One region of the Pseudomonas sp. MT3 genome, then DNA from elsewhere that is predicted to be linked to it. Evidence: predicted binding sites of a transcription regulator. Region 1 holds the regulator's gene; the other holds the start of a gene.
What was found. Region 1 encodes sigma-54, which starts transcription at its own class of promoters, with help from an activator protein. Its sites were predicted from a motif close to ANTGGCATNNANNTTGCTNT; they were not measured.
Positions count from the first base shown of each region.

Region 2: ACYCAX_RS05355 (flagellar basal body rod protein FlgF) is a predicted target of sigma-54. The motif match lies at 2,281-2,300, and genes of this name have one in related genera.

Region 1 is NZ_JBTVPY010000007.1:71,852-79,379, forward strand. It holds gene tldD (metalloprotease TldD) at 1-346, shown strand, start outside; gene yjgA (ribosome biogenesis factor YjgA) at 387-911, opposite strand; gene pmbA (metalloprotease PmbA) at 1,030-2,379, shown strand; gene ACYCAX_RS09220 (HPr family phosphocarrier protein) at 2,447-2,719, opposite strand; gene rapZ (RNase adapter RapZ) at 2,752-3,609, opposite strand; gene ptsN (PTS IIA-like nitrogen regulatory protein PtsN) at 3,612-4,076, opposite strand; gene hpf (ribosome hibernation-promoting factor, HPF/YfiA family) at 4,086-4,394, opposite strand; gene ACYCAX_RS09240 (RNA polymerase factor sigma-54) at 4,473-5,975, opposite strand; gene lptB (LPS export ABC transporter ATP-binding protein) at 6,217-6,942, opposite strand; gene lptA (lipopolysaccharide transport periplasmic protein LptA) at 6,942-7,478, opposite strand; gene lptC (LPS export ABC transporter periplasmic protein LptC) at 7,465-7,528, opposite strand, start outside.
Region 2 is NZ_JBTVPY010000004.1:43,393-50,920, forward strand. It holds gene flgD (flagellar hook assembly protein FlgD) at 1-344, shown strand, start outside; gene ACYCAX_RS05350 (flagellar hook protein FlgE) at 507-2,021, shown strand; gene ACYCAX_RS05355 (flagellar basal body rod protein FlgF) at 2,352-3,107, shown strand; gene flgG (flagellar basal-body rod protein FlgG) at 3,154-3,939, shown strand; gene flgH (flagellar basal body L-ring protein FlgH) at 4,001-4,693, shown strand; gene ACYCAX_RS05370 (flagellar basal body P-ring protein FlgI) at 4,789-5,871, shown strand; gene flgJ (flagellar assembly peptidoglycan hydrolase FlgJ) at 5,882-7,081, shown strand; gene flgK (flagellar hook-associated protein FlgK) at 7,361-7,528, shown strand, end outside.

The DNA of each region.
Region 1 (7,528 bases):
GCTGGCCGGGCAGAGCGAACCGGAAGAGATCATCGCCAGCGTCGAGCGCGGTATCTACTGCGCCAACCTCGGCGGCGGCCAGGTGGACATCACCAGCGGCAAGTTCGTCTTCGCCACCAGCGAGGCCTACCTGATCGAGAACGGCAAGATCACCCGCCCGGTGAAGGGCGCGACCCTGATCGGCAACGGTCCGGAAGTGATGAGCCGGGTGTCCATGGTCGGCAACGACCTGGCGCTGGACAGCGGCGTGGGCACCTGCGGCAAGGACGGCCAGTCCGTGCCGGTCGGTGTCGGTCAGCCGACCCTGAAGATCGACGCGATCACTGTCGGCGGCACGGGCGCCTGAGGTCGTTGCCGGTGAGGCAGGAAGGGAAGGGCGCGGCTGCTCAACGCAGGCCGCGTTTGACCTCGTCCAGCTCGCGGATGTACTTGAAGATCTTCCGCGCCGCCGCCGGAGGCTTGTTGTGAGCAGCCTCGTGCTGGGCGTGGCGGATCAGTTGGAGCAGATGCTGGCGGTCGCTTTCGGGGTATTCGCCGAAGAAAGCGGACAGTGCCGCGTCACCGCCGCTGATCAGGTGGTCGCGCCAGCGCTCCAGGGCGTGAAAGCGTTCGTTGTACTGGCGGGTCGAGGTGTCTACCTGATCCAGCAGCGCGACGATGGCGTCGATGTCCTGGTCGCGCATCAGCTTGCCGATGAACTGCCGGTGGCGCTTCTTGGCGGCGTTGGCCTTGTGCTTGGGTGCTTCGTCCAGTGCGCGGCGCAGCGGATCGGTGAGCGGCATGCGCTCCAGCAGGTCCGGCTTGAGCGTCGTCAGGCGCTCGCCGAGGTCCTGCAGGGCGTGCAGCTCGCGTTTGACTTGCGACTTGCTCTTCTCTTCGAAGAGCGAGTCGTCATCGTGAATTTCAGCCATGGCGGGAGTCTCGTAGAAAACGCCGCCATGATAACGAGTCGAGGGCCGCTTGTCCGGCCCGGCCGGTCGCCGTCGCCCGAGCGCGATGTCGCCGGTACATGAACAGGAGAGGCACGTAATGAGCGAACACAACCCGGCGGTCAGCCCGGACGTCCTTCCCGAGCTGCGCGAGCAGGTCGAGCGGATCATTGCCGAGGCTTCCCGGCAGGGCGCCAGCGCCTGCGAGGTGGCGGTTTCGGTGGAGCAGGGATTGTCCACGTCGGTGCGCCAGGGCGAGGTGGAAACCGTCGAGTTCAACCGTGACCAGGGTTTTGGCATCACCCTGTATGTCGGCCAGCGCAAGGGTTCGGCGAGCACTTCGGCCACCGGCGCCGATGCCATCCGTGAAACCGTGGCGGCGGCGCTGGCCATCGCCAAGCACGCCTCCGAGGACGATTGCGCCGGTCTTGCCGATCCGGCGTTGATGGCCCGGGATCTGCCGGACCTGGACCTCTACCACGCCTGGTCGATCACACCGGACCAGGCGGTGGAACGCGCTCTGGCCTGCGAAGCGGCGGCCTTCGCCGCGGATGCGCGAGTGACCAAGGCTGACGGCACCACGGTGAATACCCATCAGGGGTGCCGCGTCTACGGCAACAGCCACGGTTTCGTTGGCGGCTACGCGAGCACCCGGCACAGCCTGAGCTGCGTGATGATCGCCGAAGGCGAAGGGCAGATGCAGCGCGACTACTGGTACGACGTGAACCGTCGCGGTGAACTGCTGGCCACTCCCGAATCCATCGGTCGCCGTGCCGCCGAGCGCGCCGCCAGCCGCCTGGGTGCGCGACCGGTAGCGACCGCGGAGGTGCCGGTACTGTTCGCGCCGGAGATGGCGGTGGGGCTGTTCGGTCACTTCCTGTCGGCGATTTCCGGCGGCAGCCTGTACCGCAAGTCGTCGTTCCTCGAAGGGACGCTGGGGCAGCGCCTGTTCCCCGAGTGGCTGACCCTCGACGAACGTCCCTTGCTGGCCGGTGCGCTGGGCAGCGCCTCGTTCGACAGCGATGGCCTGGCTACCTATGCCAAACCTTTCGTCGAAGGCGGCGATCTGGTGTCGTACATCCTCGGCACCTATTCCGGCCGCAAGCTGGGCATGCCGAGCACCGCGAATGCGGGCGGTGTGCATAACCTGTTCGTCAGCCACGGTGACGAGGACCAGGCCGCATTGATCCGTCGTATGGGCCGGGGGCTGCTGGTGACCGAGCTGATGGGGCAGGGGGTGAACCTGGTGACTGGCGACTATTCCCGTGGCGCCGGCGGCTACTGGGTGGAGAACGGTGAAATCCAGTTCCCGGTGCAGGAAGTCACCATCGCCGCCAACCTGCGCGATCTGTTCCGCAACATCGTGGCCATTGGCAATGACATGGAGTTCCGCGGCAATCTGCACACCGGCTCCGTGCTGGTGGAGCGTATGACCGTCGCCGGCAACTGATTCGCCAGCCATGAAAAAGCCCGCCATCTGGCGGGCCTTTTCATTCGGGCAAGGCCACTTCGGGCGCTCATTCGCCTTCGTCGAAGTAGTTGTTGATCAGCTCGGTCAGTGCGTTCAGCGCCTCGTTTTCCTGGTCGCCTTCGGCGGCGATATGCAGGTTGGTGCCTTTGCCGGCAGCCAGCATCATCACGGCCATGATGCTCTTGCCGTCGACGGTGCTTTCCGGGTTGCGTCCTACGCGAATCTGGCAGGGGTAGCGTCCCGCCACGCCGACGAATTTGGCTGCTGCACGGGCGTGCAGACCAAGCTTGTTGATGATGGTGATTTCGAGGGCGGGCATCGCGAGGGGCTGTCCTTTGTTGTGTGTTGCTACTAGCTCAGGTCGCGGTGGCGAATCTGCACGTTGGTGAGGCTTTCCTTGAGGGCCTTGCCGATGCGTTCGGCCAGGTAGGTCGAGCGATGCTGGCCACCGGTACAGCCGATGGCGATGGTGACATAGGCCCGGTTGCTCGCGGCGAAGCGCGGCAGCCACTTGTTCAGGTAGCCGAGGATATCCTGGTACATCTCCTCGACGTCGGGTTGCGCGGCCAGGTACTCCTGGACATCCGCGTCGAGCCCGGTGTGTTCGCGCAGCTCGGGCTTCCAGTACGGATTGGGCAGGCAGCGCACGTCGAACACCAGGTCGGCGTCCACCGGCATGCCGCGCTTGAAGCCGAAGGACTCGACGAGGAAGGCGGTACCCAGTTCGGGTTTGTTCAAGAGGCGCAGCTTGAGCACGTCGCGCAGCTGATAGAGGTTCAGGTTCGTGGTGTTGAGCTTGAGATCGGCCAGGTCGGCGATCGGCGCCAGCAGGTACGCCTCGTCTGCGATGGCTTCGGCCAGCGAGCGACTGTCGCTGGTCAGCGGGTGGCGCCGGCGCGTCTCGGAGAAGCGCTTGAGCAGCGTCTCGTCATCGGCATCGAGGTACAGCACGTCGCACTGGATGTGCTTGTCGCGGGCTTCCTGCAGCAACTCGGGGAAGCGCTGCAGCTGGCTGGGCAGGTTGCGCGCGTCGATGGAGACGGCGACCTGCGGGTGCAGCAGTTCGGTGTGCAGCAACGCACGTTGCGCCAGGTCCGGGAGGAGGCTGGCGGGCAGGTTGTCGATGCAGTAGAAACCGTTGTCCTCGAGCACGTTGAGTGCGGTGCTCTTGCCCGAGCCGGACCGTCCGCTGATGATGATCAGGCGCATGATCAGTGGCCGTTCTGGAAGTCCACGACGATCCGGTACAGCTCTTCGCCGTTGGCGGCGTGGCGCAGGCGGTCACGGACGTCGGAACGGTCGAGCATGGAAGCAATCTGCCGAAGCAGCTCCAGATGCTCTTCGGTGGCGGCTTCCGGCACCAGCAGGACGAACAGCAGATCGACCGGCGCGCCGTCGAGGGCGTCGAAGTCGACCGGGGCGTCCAGGTGCAGGATCGCGCTGATGGGGGACTGGCAGCCGGGGAGGCGGCAGTGCGGAATGGCGATGCCATTGCCGAATCCGGTGGAGCCCAGGCGTTCCCGAGCCACCAGGTTTTCGAAGATGTCTTGCGCATCGAAACCTGGTAGCTCGCGAGCTACCAGGTTTGCGATTTGTTCAAGGACGCGTTTTTTACTGCCGCCCGGCACGTTCACCAGGGAACGGCCGGGGGTCAGGATTTGCTCGAGTCGAATCATAGGGAAGGGTTAACGGACGCCAACACCCTGCTGGCGTTCGAGGTATTTTTCCTTGTGCTTGATCAGTTGGCGGTCGAGCTTGTCGGTGAGCAGGTCGATGGCTGCGTACATGTCTTCATGTTCGGCACAGGCCACCACCTCACCCCCTGCGATATGCAGGGTGGCTTCGATTTTCTGCTTCAGTTTCTCGACCTCCATGATGACCTGAACATTGGTGATCTTGTCGAAGTGGCGCTCCAGTCGTCCGAGTTTTTCGACGACATAGTCGCGCAGGGCGTCGGTCACATCCAGTTGATGTCCACTGATGTTGACTTGCATACCGCTTTCTCCTTATTGCCCGTGTATAAGTGGCAGGTTAGGTGGCCTGCCGCCGGAACACTTTGGCGTGGATCAACGTCATACCAGTCGCTTGCGTTCGCTGGAGGGAGCAATCCCCAAGGACTCCCGGTACTTGGCGACGGTGCGACGTGCCACTTGAATGCCCTGTGCTTCCAGTAAACCAGCGATCTTGCTGTCACTCAATGGCTTTTTCGGACTTTCCGCCGCGACCAGTTTCTTGATGATGGCGCGGATCGCGGTGGACGAGCATTCGCCGCCCTCGGCGGTGCTGACGTGGCTGGAGAAGAAGTACTTCAGCTCGAAGATGCCACGCGGGGTATGCATGAATTTCTGCGTGGTGACGCGCGAGATGGTCGACTCGTGCATGCCCACGGCTTCGGCGATGTCGTGCAGGACCAGGGGCTTCATCGCCTCCTCGCCGTATTCGAGGAAACCGCGCTGGTGTTCGACGATCTGGGTCGCCACCTTCATCAGCGTCTCGTTGCGGCTCTGCAGGCTCTTGATGAACCAGCGCGCTTCCTGCAACTGGTTGCGCATGAAGGTGTTGTCGGCGCTGGAATCCGCCCGGCGCACCAGGCCGGCGTACTGCGAGTTGACCCGCAGGCGCGGCACGGCTTCCTGGTTCAGCTCTACCAGCCAGCGGTCGTTGTGTTTCCGGACGATGACATCCGGCACCACGTATTCGGCTTCGCCGGACTCGATCTGCGAGCCGGGACGCGGGTGCAGCGACTGGATCAGCTCGATGGTCTCGCGCAACTCGTCTTCCTTGAGCTTCATGCGCCGCATCAGTTGGCTGTAGTCGCGGCTGCCGAGCAGGTCGAGATGATCGGAGACCAGCTTCAGGGCCTCGGTCAGCAGGTAGGTCTTGGCCGGCAACTGGCGCAGTTGCAGCAACAGGCATTCGCGCAGGTTGCGTGCGCCGACGCCGGCGGGTTCGAGTTGCTGCACGCGGCGCAGGACGACTTCCACCTCGTCCATCTCCACGCCCAGTTCCGGGTCGATGGAGGCGAGGATGTCGTCGAGGGACTCTTCGAGATAACCGTCGTCGTTGATGCCGTCGATGATACTCAGGGCGATCAGGCGGTCGGTGTCGGACATCGGCGCCAGGTTGACCTGCCAGAGCAGGTGGCTCTGCAGGCTTTCGCCAGCGGAGGTGCGGGCGGTGAAGTCCCACTCGTCATCGTCGCTGCTGGGCAGGCTGCTGGCGCTGGTCTGGTAGATGTCTTCCCAGGCGGTATCGACCGGCAGCTCGTTAGGGATGCGCTCGGCCCACTGGTCCTCGTCGAGGCTGTCGACGCTGGGGGTAGTGTTTTCCTGGAAGCTGTCCTGCGAGTTGCTGCTGGCGCCCTGGGCGGCGGAGTCGTCGCCGTCGGCCATTGGGTCGCTGTTGTCGTAGTCGTCGCCGTCTTCCTGACGTTCCAGCATCGGGTTGGACTCCAGGGCTTCCTGGATTTCCTGTTGCAGGTCCAGCGTGGAGAGCTGGAGCAGTCGGATGGCCTGTTGCAGCTGCGGAGTCATCGTCAGCTGCTGGCCCATCTTGAGGACGAGCGATGGTTTCATGGCTGGAACTAGGCACCTTGTTCGCTGGCGCAGCAAGCGCCATATCCACGACTACGGACGCCTGGGCGCCGCGAGGAAGCAAATTATATGCCTGAGTCTGGACGCTTTGCCTAGGGTCTGTCGACCTTTCGTTACAACCTGAGTATCGGGCAGGCTCGAGACGGCAGAATGCACGGCGCCGGACACAGGTCCGGGCCGTCGTGGAACGGGGCGAGGCGCCGCCGGAAGGGCGGCTTCCGGGTCAGAGACGGAACTCGTGGCCCAGATAGACTTCCTTCACCAGGTCGTTGGCGAGGATGGTCTCGGAGCTGCCCTCGGCGATCAGTTGGCCGTCGTTGACGATGTAGGCGGTTTCGCAGATATCCAGCGTCTCGCGGACGTTGTGATCGGTGATCAGCACACCGATGCCCTTGGCCTTGAGGTGATGGATGATCTGCTTGATGTCGCCCACGGAGATCGGGTCGACGCCGGCGAAGGGTTCGTCCAGCAGGATGAACTTCGGTGCGCTGGCCAGGGCGCGGGCGATTTCCACGCGGCGCCGCTCGCCGCCGGACAGGCTCATGCCGAGGTTGTCGCGGATGTGGTGGATGTGGAACTCCTCGAGCAGGCTTTCCAGTGCTTCCTGGCGACCGGCGCGATCCAGGTCGCTGCGTGTTTCGAGGATCGCGCTGATATTGTTGGCCACCGACAGCTTGCGGAAGATCGAGGCTTCCTGCGGCAGGTAGCCGATGCCGGCACGGGCGCGGCCATGCATGGGCAGGTGGGTGACGTCCTGGTCGTCGATGCGTACCACGCCCTGGTCGGCGCGGACCAGGCCGACGATCATGTAGAAGCAGGTAGTCTTGCCCGCTCCGTTGGGGCCGAGCAGGCCGACGATCTGTCCGCTGTCGATACTCATGCTGACGTCGCGGACCACTTGCCGGCTTTTGTAGCTCTTGGCGAGGTGCTGGGCGGTGAGCGTGGCCATTACTGCGCTTGATCCTGCTTTTTCTTGGGCTGGATGACCATGTCGATACGCGGGCGCGGCGTGGTCACCTGGGTACCGGTGGCGCGGCCTGCGTTGACGATCTGGCGCTGGGTGTCATAGACGATCTTTTCGCCTTCGAAAGTGTTGCCTTCCTGGATCACCTTGGCCTGGTCGATCAGCACGACACGGTTCTGGGTGACGAAGTACTGGATCGTCAGGCCGTAGGCCTTGGTGATTTCCTTGTCCGGCGCGGGCTTCTGTTCGAAGTAGGCGGGCTTGCCCACCGAGGTGACGACCTCGATGTCGCCGTTCTTGTTCTGCTTGAGCGTGACGGTGTTGCCGGTCAGCTTCATGCTGCCCTGGGTCACCACCACGTCGCCGCGATAGACGGCAACGCCTTGCTTGTCATCCAGTTCGGCGCTGTCGGCCTGGACGCGGATAGGCTGTTCCCGGTCGGTGGGAAGGGCCCAGGCGGCGGAGCTGCCGATGGCGGCGGCGAGGCTGAGGAGAAGGGGGAGGGTGTTAACGAGCCTCATGCTGACCTCTTACGTTGGACAGCAGGATCATCCGGCTGTCTTTCAGATAC
Region 2 (7,528 bases), on a different contig from region 1:
CCTTCAAGGGCACCTACACCCTGCCGGTTTCCACGGCCAACAGCTGGGTCAACATCTATGACGACAAGGGCACCCTGGTGAACCGCATCGAGATGGGCCAGCAGACCGCCGGCAACGTCAACTTCATGTGGGACGGCAAGGATTCGAGCGGCAATCTCATGCCGCCGGGACGCTACAAGTTCGAGGCGCAGACCAACTACGAAGGCCAGACCTACGGCCTGACCACCTTCCTGCCGGCCAACGTCGACAGCGTGACCCTCGGGCAGAACGGCGGCGAGCTGACGCTGAACCTCGCCGGGCTGGGCAGCATCGGCCTGTCCAAAGTGCAGATCATCGGCCAGTAACGGACCAGACCAGGAGCCATCGAGCTGGCGCTGGGCAAGGCTGAAGTGGACGAGGACGCGGTTTGCAAATGAGCCGTCCGAGCCCGCTTCCAACACCGCCCAGCCGACGCGCAGAGGCTCCTGAACAGATTCGCGTCGGCGATACCGACAAGGAGATTAGAGATGTCTTTCAATATCGGACTCAGCGGCATCAAGGCCGCCTCCAGTGACCTGAACACCACCGGCAACAACATCGCCAACGCCAGCACCGTCGGCTTCAAGCAGTCACGTTCGGAGTTCTCCGATGTCTATGCCGCCTCCGTGCTGGGCTCCGGCAGCAACCCGGTCGGCAGCGGCGTGCTGCTGTCCAACGTCTCGCAGCTGTTCAACCAGGGCACCATCGATTCCACGCAGAACGCGCTGGACATGGCCATCAACGGCAACGGCTTCTTCGTCACCAGCAACAACGGCGCGATCAGCTACACCCGTGCCGGCTACTTCGGTACCGACAAGAACGGCTATGTGGTCGACAACAACGGCTACCGCCTGCAGGGCTACCCGGTGAACGGCCAGGGCCAGTTGCAGAACGGCGTGGTCGGAGACCTGCGCATCGAAACCGGCAACCAGGCGCCGAAGGCCACCAGCCAGATCGCCCAGACCTTCAACCTGAACTCCACCAACACCACGCCGACGGTCACCCCGTTCAACGCCAACGACCCGACCACCTACAACTCCTCGACCTCGGTGAACGTCTACGACAGCCAGGGCAATGCCCATGTGCTGACCCAGTACTTCACCAAGACCGGTCCCAACGACTGGACCATGAACGTGCTGGTTGACGGCCGCAACCCGGGCAATCCGACCGACGATACCGCCGCCATCACCGCTGCGACCAATGCGGCGGGTGCGACGGGGGCCGATGCGGCGAGCGTTCTTGCGGCGGTCAGCGACCCTGCCGCCGGTGCCTCGGCGGCTGCCGTCGCCGCCGCCACCGCAGCGGCCAATGCTCCGGGCGCCACCGCCGCCAGCGTGCTGGCCGCGGTCAACGGCATGGGCAGCAGCCCGTACCAGGTCAACCTGACCTTCAGCGCGGCCGGCCAGTTGCTGACCCAGACGCCGGTGAACAACCTCACGGGCGATGGCTTCACCCCGAACCCAAATGGCGACGGCACCCTGGTGCTGGGGGACTGGATCCCGGCGATCTCCGACGGCAAGACCCCGCCGACCTGGAACGCCAACGGCGCCACCCCGAACACGGGTGGCATCACCCTGGACGTGCGCAAGTCCACCCAGTACGCCACGGCCTTCGCGGTGAACAGCGTCAACCAGGACGGCTACACCACCGGCCAGCTATCGGGCCTGGAAATCGACGACCAGGGCAACATCTTCGCCCGTTACACCAACGGCCAGTCCAAGGTGCAGGGCCAGGTGGTGCTGGCGAACTTCGCCAACGTCCAGGGCCTGAACCCGATCGGCAAGACCTCCTGGGTGCAGTCCTCGGAGTCCGGCGAGCCGGTGATCGGCACCCCGCGTTCGGGCACCCTTGGCGCGTTGCAGTCCGGTGCGCTGGAGGCGTCCAACGTCGACCTGTCCAACGAACTGGTGGACCTGATCGTCGCCCAGCGCAACTACCAGGCCAACGCCAAGACCATCCAGACCGAGGATGCGGTCACCCAGACCATCATCAACCTGCGCTAAGGCCCTGCTCGCTCCTGCAACTGGCCACCTGCGCCGACGTTCAACTGTAGAGTGGACTTCGTCCGCAATGCTTTTCGTAGGAACACAACGTTATCCGCCGCGCTGGGTACCGCTTCGCTCGGCGCCATCCTGCAGAGAGCGGCAAGTCCCCTTGCCGGTGGCGGCAGGGCATCGCCGCCGCCGGCTTCGAAAGGCTCCTTCGGGAGCCTTTTCTTTTTAAAAGCACTTGTAAATCAATCTCTTGGACTCGATATCCAGTTCTGGCACGTCCCTTGCTGAATAGCCTTCAAACGCCCGCGAGCGGCAATCGACGCGGGCCTGGAGGATTCGATGGACAAGATGCTGTACGTGTCGATGAGCGGGGCGAGCCAGAACACCCTGGCCATGCGCGCTCACGCCAACAACCTGGCGAACATTTCCACCAACGGCTTCCGCCGCGACTTCGAGCAGGCGCGTTCGATGCAGGTGTTCGGCGACAGTTTCCCGTCGCGGGTCTACGCCATGAGCGAGCGCCCGGCCACCGACTTCTCCGCCGGCAGCCTGCAGGAAACCGGTCGCGACCTCGATGTCGCCGCCAGGGGCGACGCCTGGATCGCCGTGCAGGCGCCCGACGGCAGTGAAGCCTATGTGCGCACCGGCAGCCTGGAAATCGACGCCCTCGGCCAACTGCGCACCGGCGACGGTTTGCCGGTGATCGGCAATGGCGGGCCGATCGCCGTGCCGCCGCAGGAAAAGATCGACATCGGCGAAGACGGCACCATCAGCATCCGTGGCCTGGGCGACAACCCCAGCGTGGTGGCCGAGGTGGACCGCATCAAGCTGGTCACCCCGGATCCCAGGCAACTGGAGAAGGGCCTCGACGGCCTGGTGCGGGTCAAGCAGCAGCCGGGCCAGCCGGCGCCGCAGGCCGACGCCAACGCCAACGCCACGATCGAGTCGGGCTTCCTCGAAGCGAGCAACGTCAACGCGGTGGAAGAGATGACCTCGATCCTCTCGCTGTCCCGCCAGTTCGAGCTCCACGTAAAGATGATGCGCACTGCCGAAGACGATTCGGCAGCGATGGCGCGGGTTTTGCAATTCAGCTAATCACCTGATCGAGGCGCCATGAATCCGGCGCCCGAGGAGAACGACGATGCTTCCGGCACTGTGGGTCAGCAAGACGGGTCTTTCGGCCCAGGACATGAACCTGACCACCATTTCCAACAACCTGGCGAACGTTTCGACCACGGGCTTCAAGCGCGACCGCGCGGAGTTCCAGGACCTGCTGTACCAGATCAAACGTCAGCCGGGCGCCAATTCCACCCAGGACAGCCAACTGCCGTCGGGCCTGCAACTGGGCACCGGCGTGCGCATCGTCGGCACCCAGAAGAACTTTACCGAAGGCAGCCTGCAGACCACCGACCAGCCGCTGGACATGGCGGTCAACGGCCGCGGCTTCTTCCAGGTCCTGATGCCGGACGGCACCGTCGGCTACACCCGCGACGGCAGCTTCCACCTGGACTCCGACGGCCAGATCGTCACCGCCAACGGCTACGCGCTGGAGCCGGCCGTGGTGGTGCCGAACGAGACCCAGACCTTCACCGTCGGCCAGGACGGCACCGTCTCGGTGACCACCAACGCCAACCCGCAGCCGCAGATCATCGGCAACATCCAGACCGCCGACTTCATCAACCCGGCCGGCCTGCAGGCGATCGGCAACAACCTGTTCCTGGAGACCGGCTCCAGCGGCGCGCCGCAGGTCGGCACGCCGGGGCTGAACGGCCTGGGCACCGTGCAGCAGAACACCCTGGAAAACTCCAACGTCAACGTGGTCGAGGAACTGGTGAACATGATCACCACCCAGCGCGCCTACGAGATGAACTCCAAGGTGATCTCCACCGCCGACCAGATGCTCTCCTTCGTCACCCAGAACTTGTAGTGAATGACGGAGCCCCAGGCTCCCGTGAGTCGTAATCGCTCTCCCCGAGAGGTAGCTGTAAATGAACCGTTCCCACCTTCTTCCGCTGCTGGCCATCGCCGCGCTGGCCGGGTGCGTCAGTCCTCCGCCGAAACCGGACGACCCCTATTACGCCCCCGTGCTGCCGCGTACCCCGGTGCCCGCCGCGCAGAACAACGGTTCGATCTACCAGGCCGGTTTCGACAACAACCTCTATGGCGACCGCAAGGCCTTCCGCGTGGGTGACATCATCACCATCACCCTCAACGAGAAGACCCAGGCCAGCAAGAAAGCCAACTCGGACATCTCCAAGGACAGCAACACCAAGCTCGGCCTGACCTCGATGTTCGGCAGCGGCCTGACCACCAACAACCCCATCGGCGGCGGCGACCTCAGCCTGAGCGCCGAGTACGGCGGCTCCCGCGATGCCAAGGGCGACAGCCAGGCCGGGCAGAGCAACAGCCTGACCGGCTCGGTGACCGTCACCGTGGCCGACGTCATGCCCAACGGCATCCTCGCCGTGCGCGGCGAGAAGTGGATGACCCTGAACACCGGCAACGAGCTGGTGCGCATCGCAGGGCTCATCCGCGCCGACGACATCGCCACCGACAACACCGTGCCGTCCACTCGCGTGGCCGATGCGCGCATCACCTACTCGGGCACCGGTGCGTTCGCCGATGCGAGCCAGCCGGGCTGGTTCGATCGCTTCTTCCTCAGCCCGCTGTTCCCGTTCTGAACAGGGTGAATGTCATGCTCATCGTAGGAGCGAGCTTGCTCGCGAAATTCTCTGCCAAAGGTGTTCGCGAGCAAGCTCGCTCCTACATCTTCCTGATGCTCTGTGCGCTGCTGGCCGTGCCGGCCGCCCATGCCGAGCGGCTCAAGGACATCGCCAGCATCCAGGGCGTACGCAACAACCAGCTGATCGGCTACGGCCTGGTGGTGGGCCTCAACGGCAGCGGCGACCAGACCACCCAGACGCCGTTCACCCTGCAGACCTTCAACAACATGCTGGCGCAGTTCGGCATCAAGGTGCCGGCCAACGTCGGCAACGTGCAGCTCAAGAACGTCGCGGCGGTGTCCGTGCACGCCGACCTGCCGCCCTTCGCCAAGCCGGGCCAGGCCATCGACATCACCGTGTCCTCCATCGGCAACGCCAAGAGCCTGCGCGGCGGCAGCCTGCTGATGACCCAGCTCAAGGGCATCGACGGCCAGACCTACGCCGTGGCCCAGGGTAACCTGGTGGTCGGCGGCTTCGACGCCGAAGGCCGCGACGGCTCGAAGATCACCGTCAACGTGCCGTCGGCCGGCCGCATCCCGGCGGGCGCCATCGTGGAACGCGCGGTGCCCAGCGGCTTCGACCAGGGCAACAGCCTGACCCTGAACCTCAACCGCCCGGACTTCACCACCGCCAAGCACATCGTCGACCGCATCAACGACCTGCTCGGCCCGGGCGTGGCCCAGGCCATCGACGGCGGCTCGGTTCGCGTCAGCGCGCCGCTGGACCCTAACCAGCGCGTGGACTACATGTCGGTCCTGGAAAACCTCGACGTGCAGGCCGGCGAAGCCGTGGCCAAGGTCATCATCAACTCGCGCACCGGCACCATCGTGATCGGCCAGAACGTGCGCGTGTCGCCGGCCGCCGTGACCCACGGCAGCCTCACCGTGACCATTACCGAAGACCCCATCGTCAGCCAGCCCGGCCCCTTCTCCAACGGCCAGACCGCCGTGGTGCCGCGCTCGCGGGTGAACGCCGACCAGGAAGCCAAGCCGATGTTCAAGTTCGGCCCGGGCACCACGCTGGATGAAATCGTCCGCGCCGTTAACCAGGTGGGCGCCGCGCCCAGCGACCTGATGGCGATCCTCGAAGCCCTGAAACAGGCCGGCGCGCTGCAAGCCGACCTGATCGTGATCTGAGGACGCCAGCGTGGACGCCAAACTCTTCTCTGCCGGCACCTCCGGCGGCAACTCCGGGGCCTACACCGACCTCAACCGCCTGGCGCAGCTGAAAAGCGGCGCCGGACGCGACAGCGAAGGCAACATCCGCAAGGTCGCCCAGGAGTTCGAATCGCTGTTCATGAACGAAATGCTCAAGTCGATGCGCTCGGCCAACGACGTGCTCGCCGAAGGCAACTTCATGAACACCTCGACCACCAAGCAGTACCAGGAAATGTACGACCAGCAACTGGCCGTCAGCCTGTCCACCAAGGGCCACGGCATCGGCCTGTCGGACGTGCTGACCCGCCAGTTGTCGCAGATGAACGGCGGCAAGCGCAGCGCGGCGGCGAACCCCTTCGCCAAGGTTGCCGAGACGTCCACCTGGCCGTCCACCCAGGGTGTCAACGCCAGCGGCAAGACCTTGCCGCAACCGGCGCAAGGCCGCGACGACTCCAGGCTGCTCAATGCCCGTCGCCTGTCCCTGCCGGGCAAATTGGCCGACCGCGTGATGGCCGGCATCGTGCCGGGCGCCGCCAGCGCGGAAGGGCCGGGCAAGCCGCTGGCCAGCAACGATTGGCAGACCGCCAAGTCCTACGCCAGCGCCGTGGACGCCATCGACGCCGCCGCCGGCGCCCAGGACCTCAGCGGCCGCCGCTACGCCCAGCCGCCGCTGGCGCCGGGCAAGTCGGCGTTCGGCTCGCGGGATGAGTTCATCTCCACCATGCTGCCGATGGCGCAGAAGGCTGCCGAGCGCATCGGCGTCGACCCGCGCTACCTGGTGGCCCAGGCCGCGCTGGAAACCGGCTGGGGCAAATCCATCATCCGCGACCAGGACGGCTCCAGCAGCCACAACCTGTTCGGCATCAAGTCCGGTTCCAGCTGGGACGGCGACTCCGCGCGGGCGGTGACCAGCGAATACGTGAACGGCAAGAAAGTGAAGGAAGTCGCGGCGTTCCGCTCCTACGACTCCTTCGAGCAGAGCTTCAACGACTACGTGAGCTTCCTGCAGAACAACGACCGCTATTCGGACGCCCTGGATTCCACCCAGCGCCCCGAACAGTTCATGAAGGAACTGCAGCGCGCCGGCTATGCCACCGATCCGAACTACGCCCGCAAGGTTGCGCAGATCGCCAAGCAGATGCAGGTGTACCAGGCGGTCGCCGCGGCGGACACCCCGCCCCTGGGTTAGTAGGGCCTGTCGATGCTCCGTTGTGGCCTCGACGGTTCCCGTTTTGCGCAGGGTAGGGCGCAAGGAGAAGTTTTAGTGATTTCAAATAGACAACCCAGCAGCGCACGCTGCGCAAAACAGGAACCGTCCCTTCGGGTTGCGCGGCAAATCGCGCCATGCTGCGTTGCGGGACTTGCCAAGGGACTGACCATTGCCTGCGTCCCGCGTCTGGCCTGGCGCGATTTGGCGCAGCAACGCGGCTCACAACGAAACACCGACAGGCCCTAAGGAAAACAAGCAATGAGCGATCTACTGTCCATTGGCCTGTCCGGCATCCGGTCCAACCAGACGTCGCTGGGGGTGACCGGCCACAACATCGCCAACGTCAACACCCCCGGCTATTCCCGCCAGCAATCGGTGCAGCAGACCGGTATCCCGCAGTACAGCGGCGCCGGCTACATCGGTTCG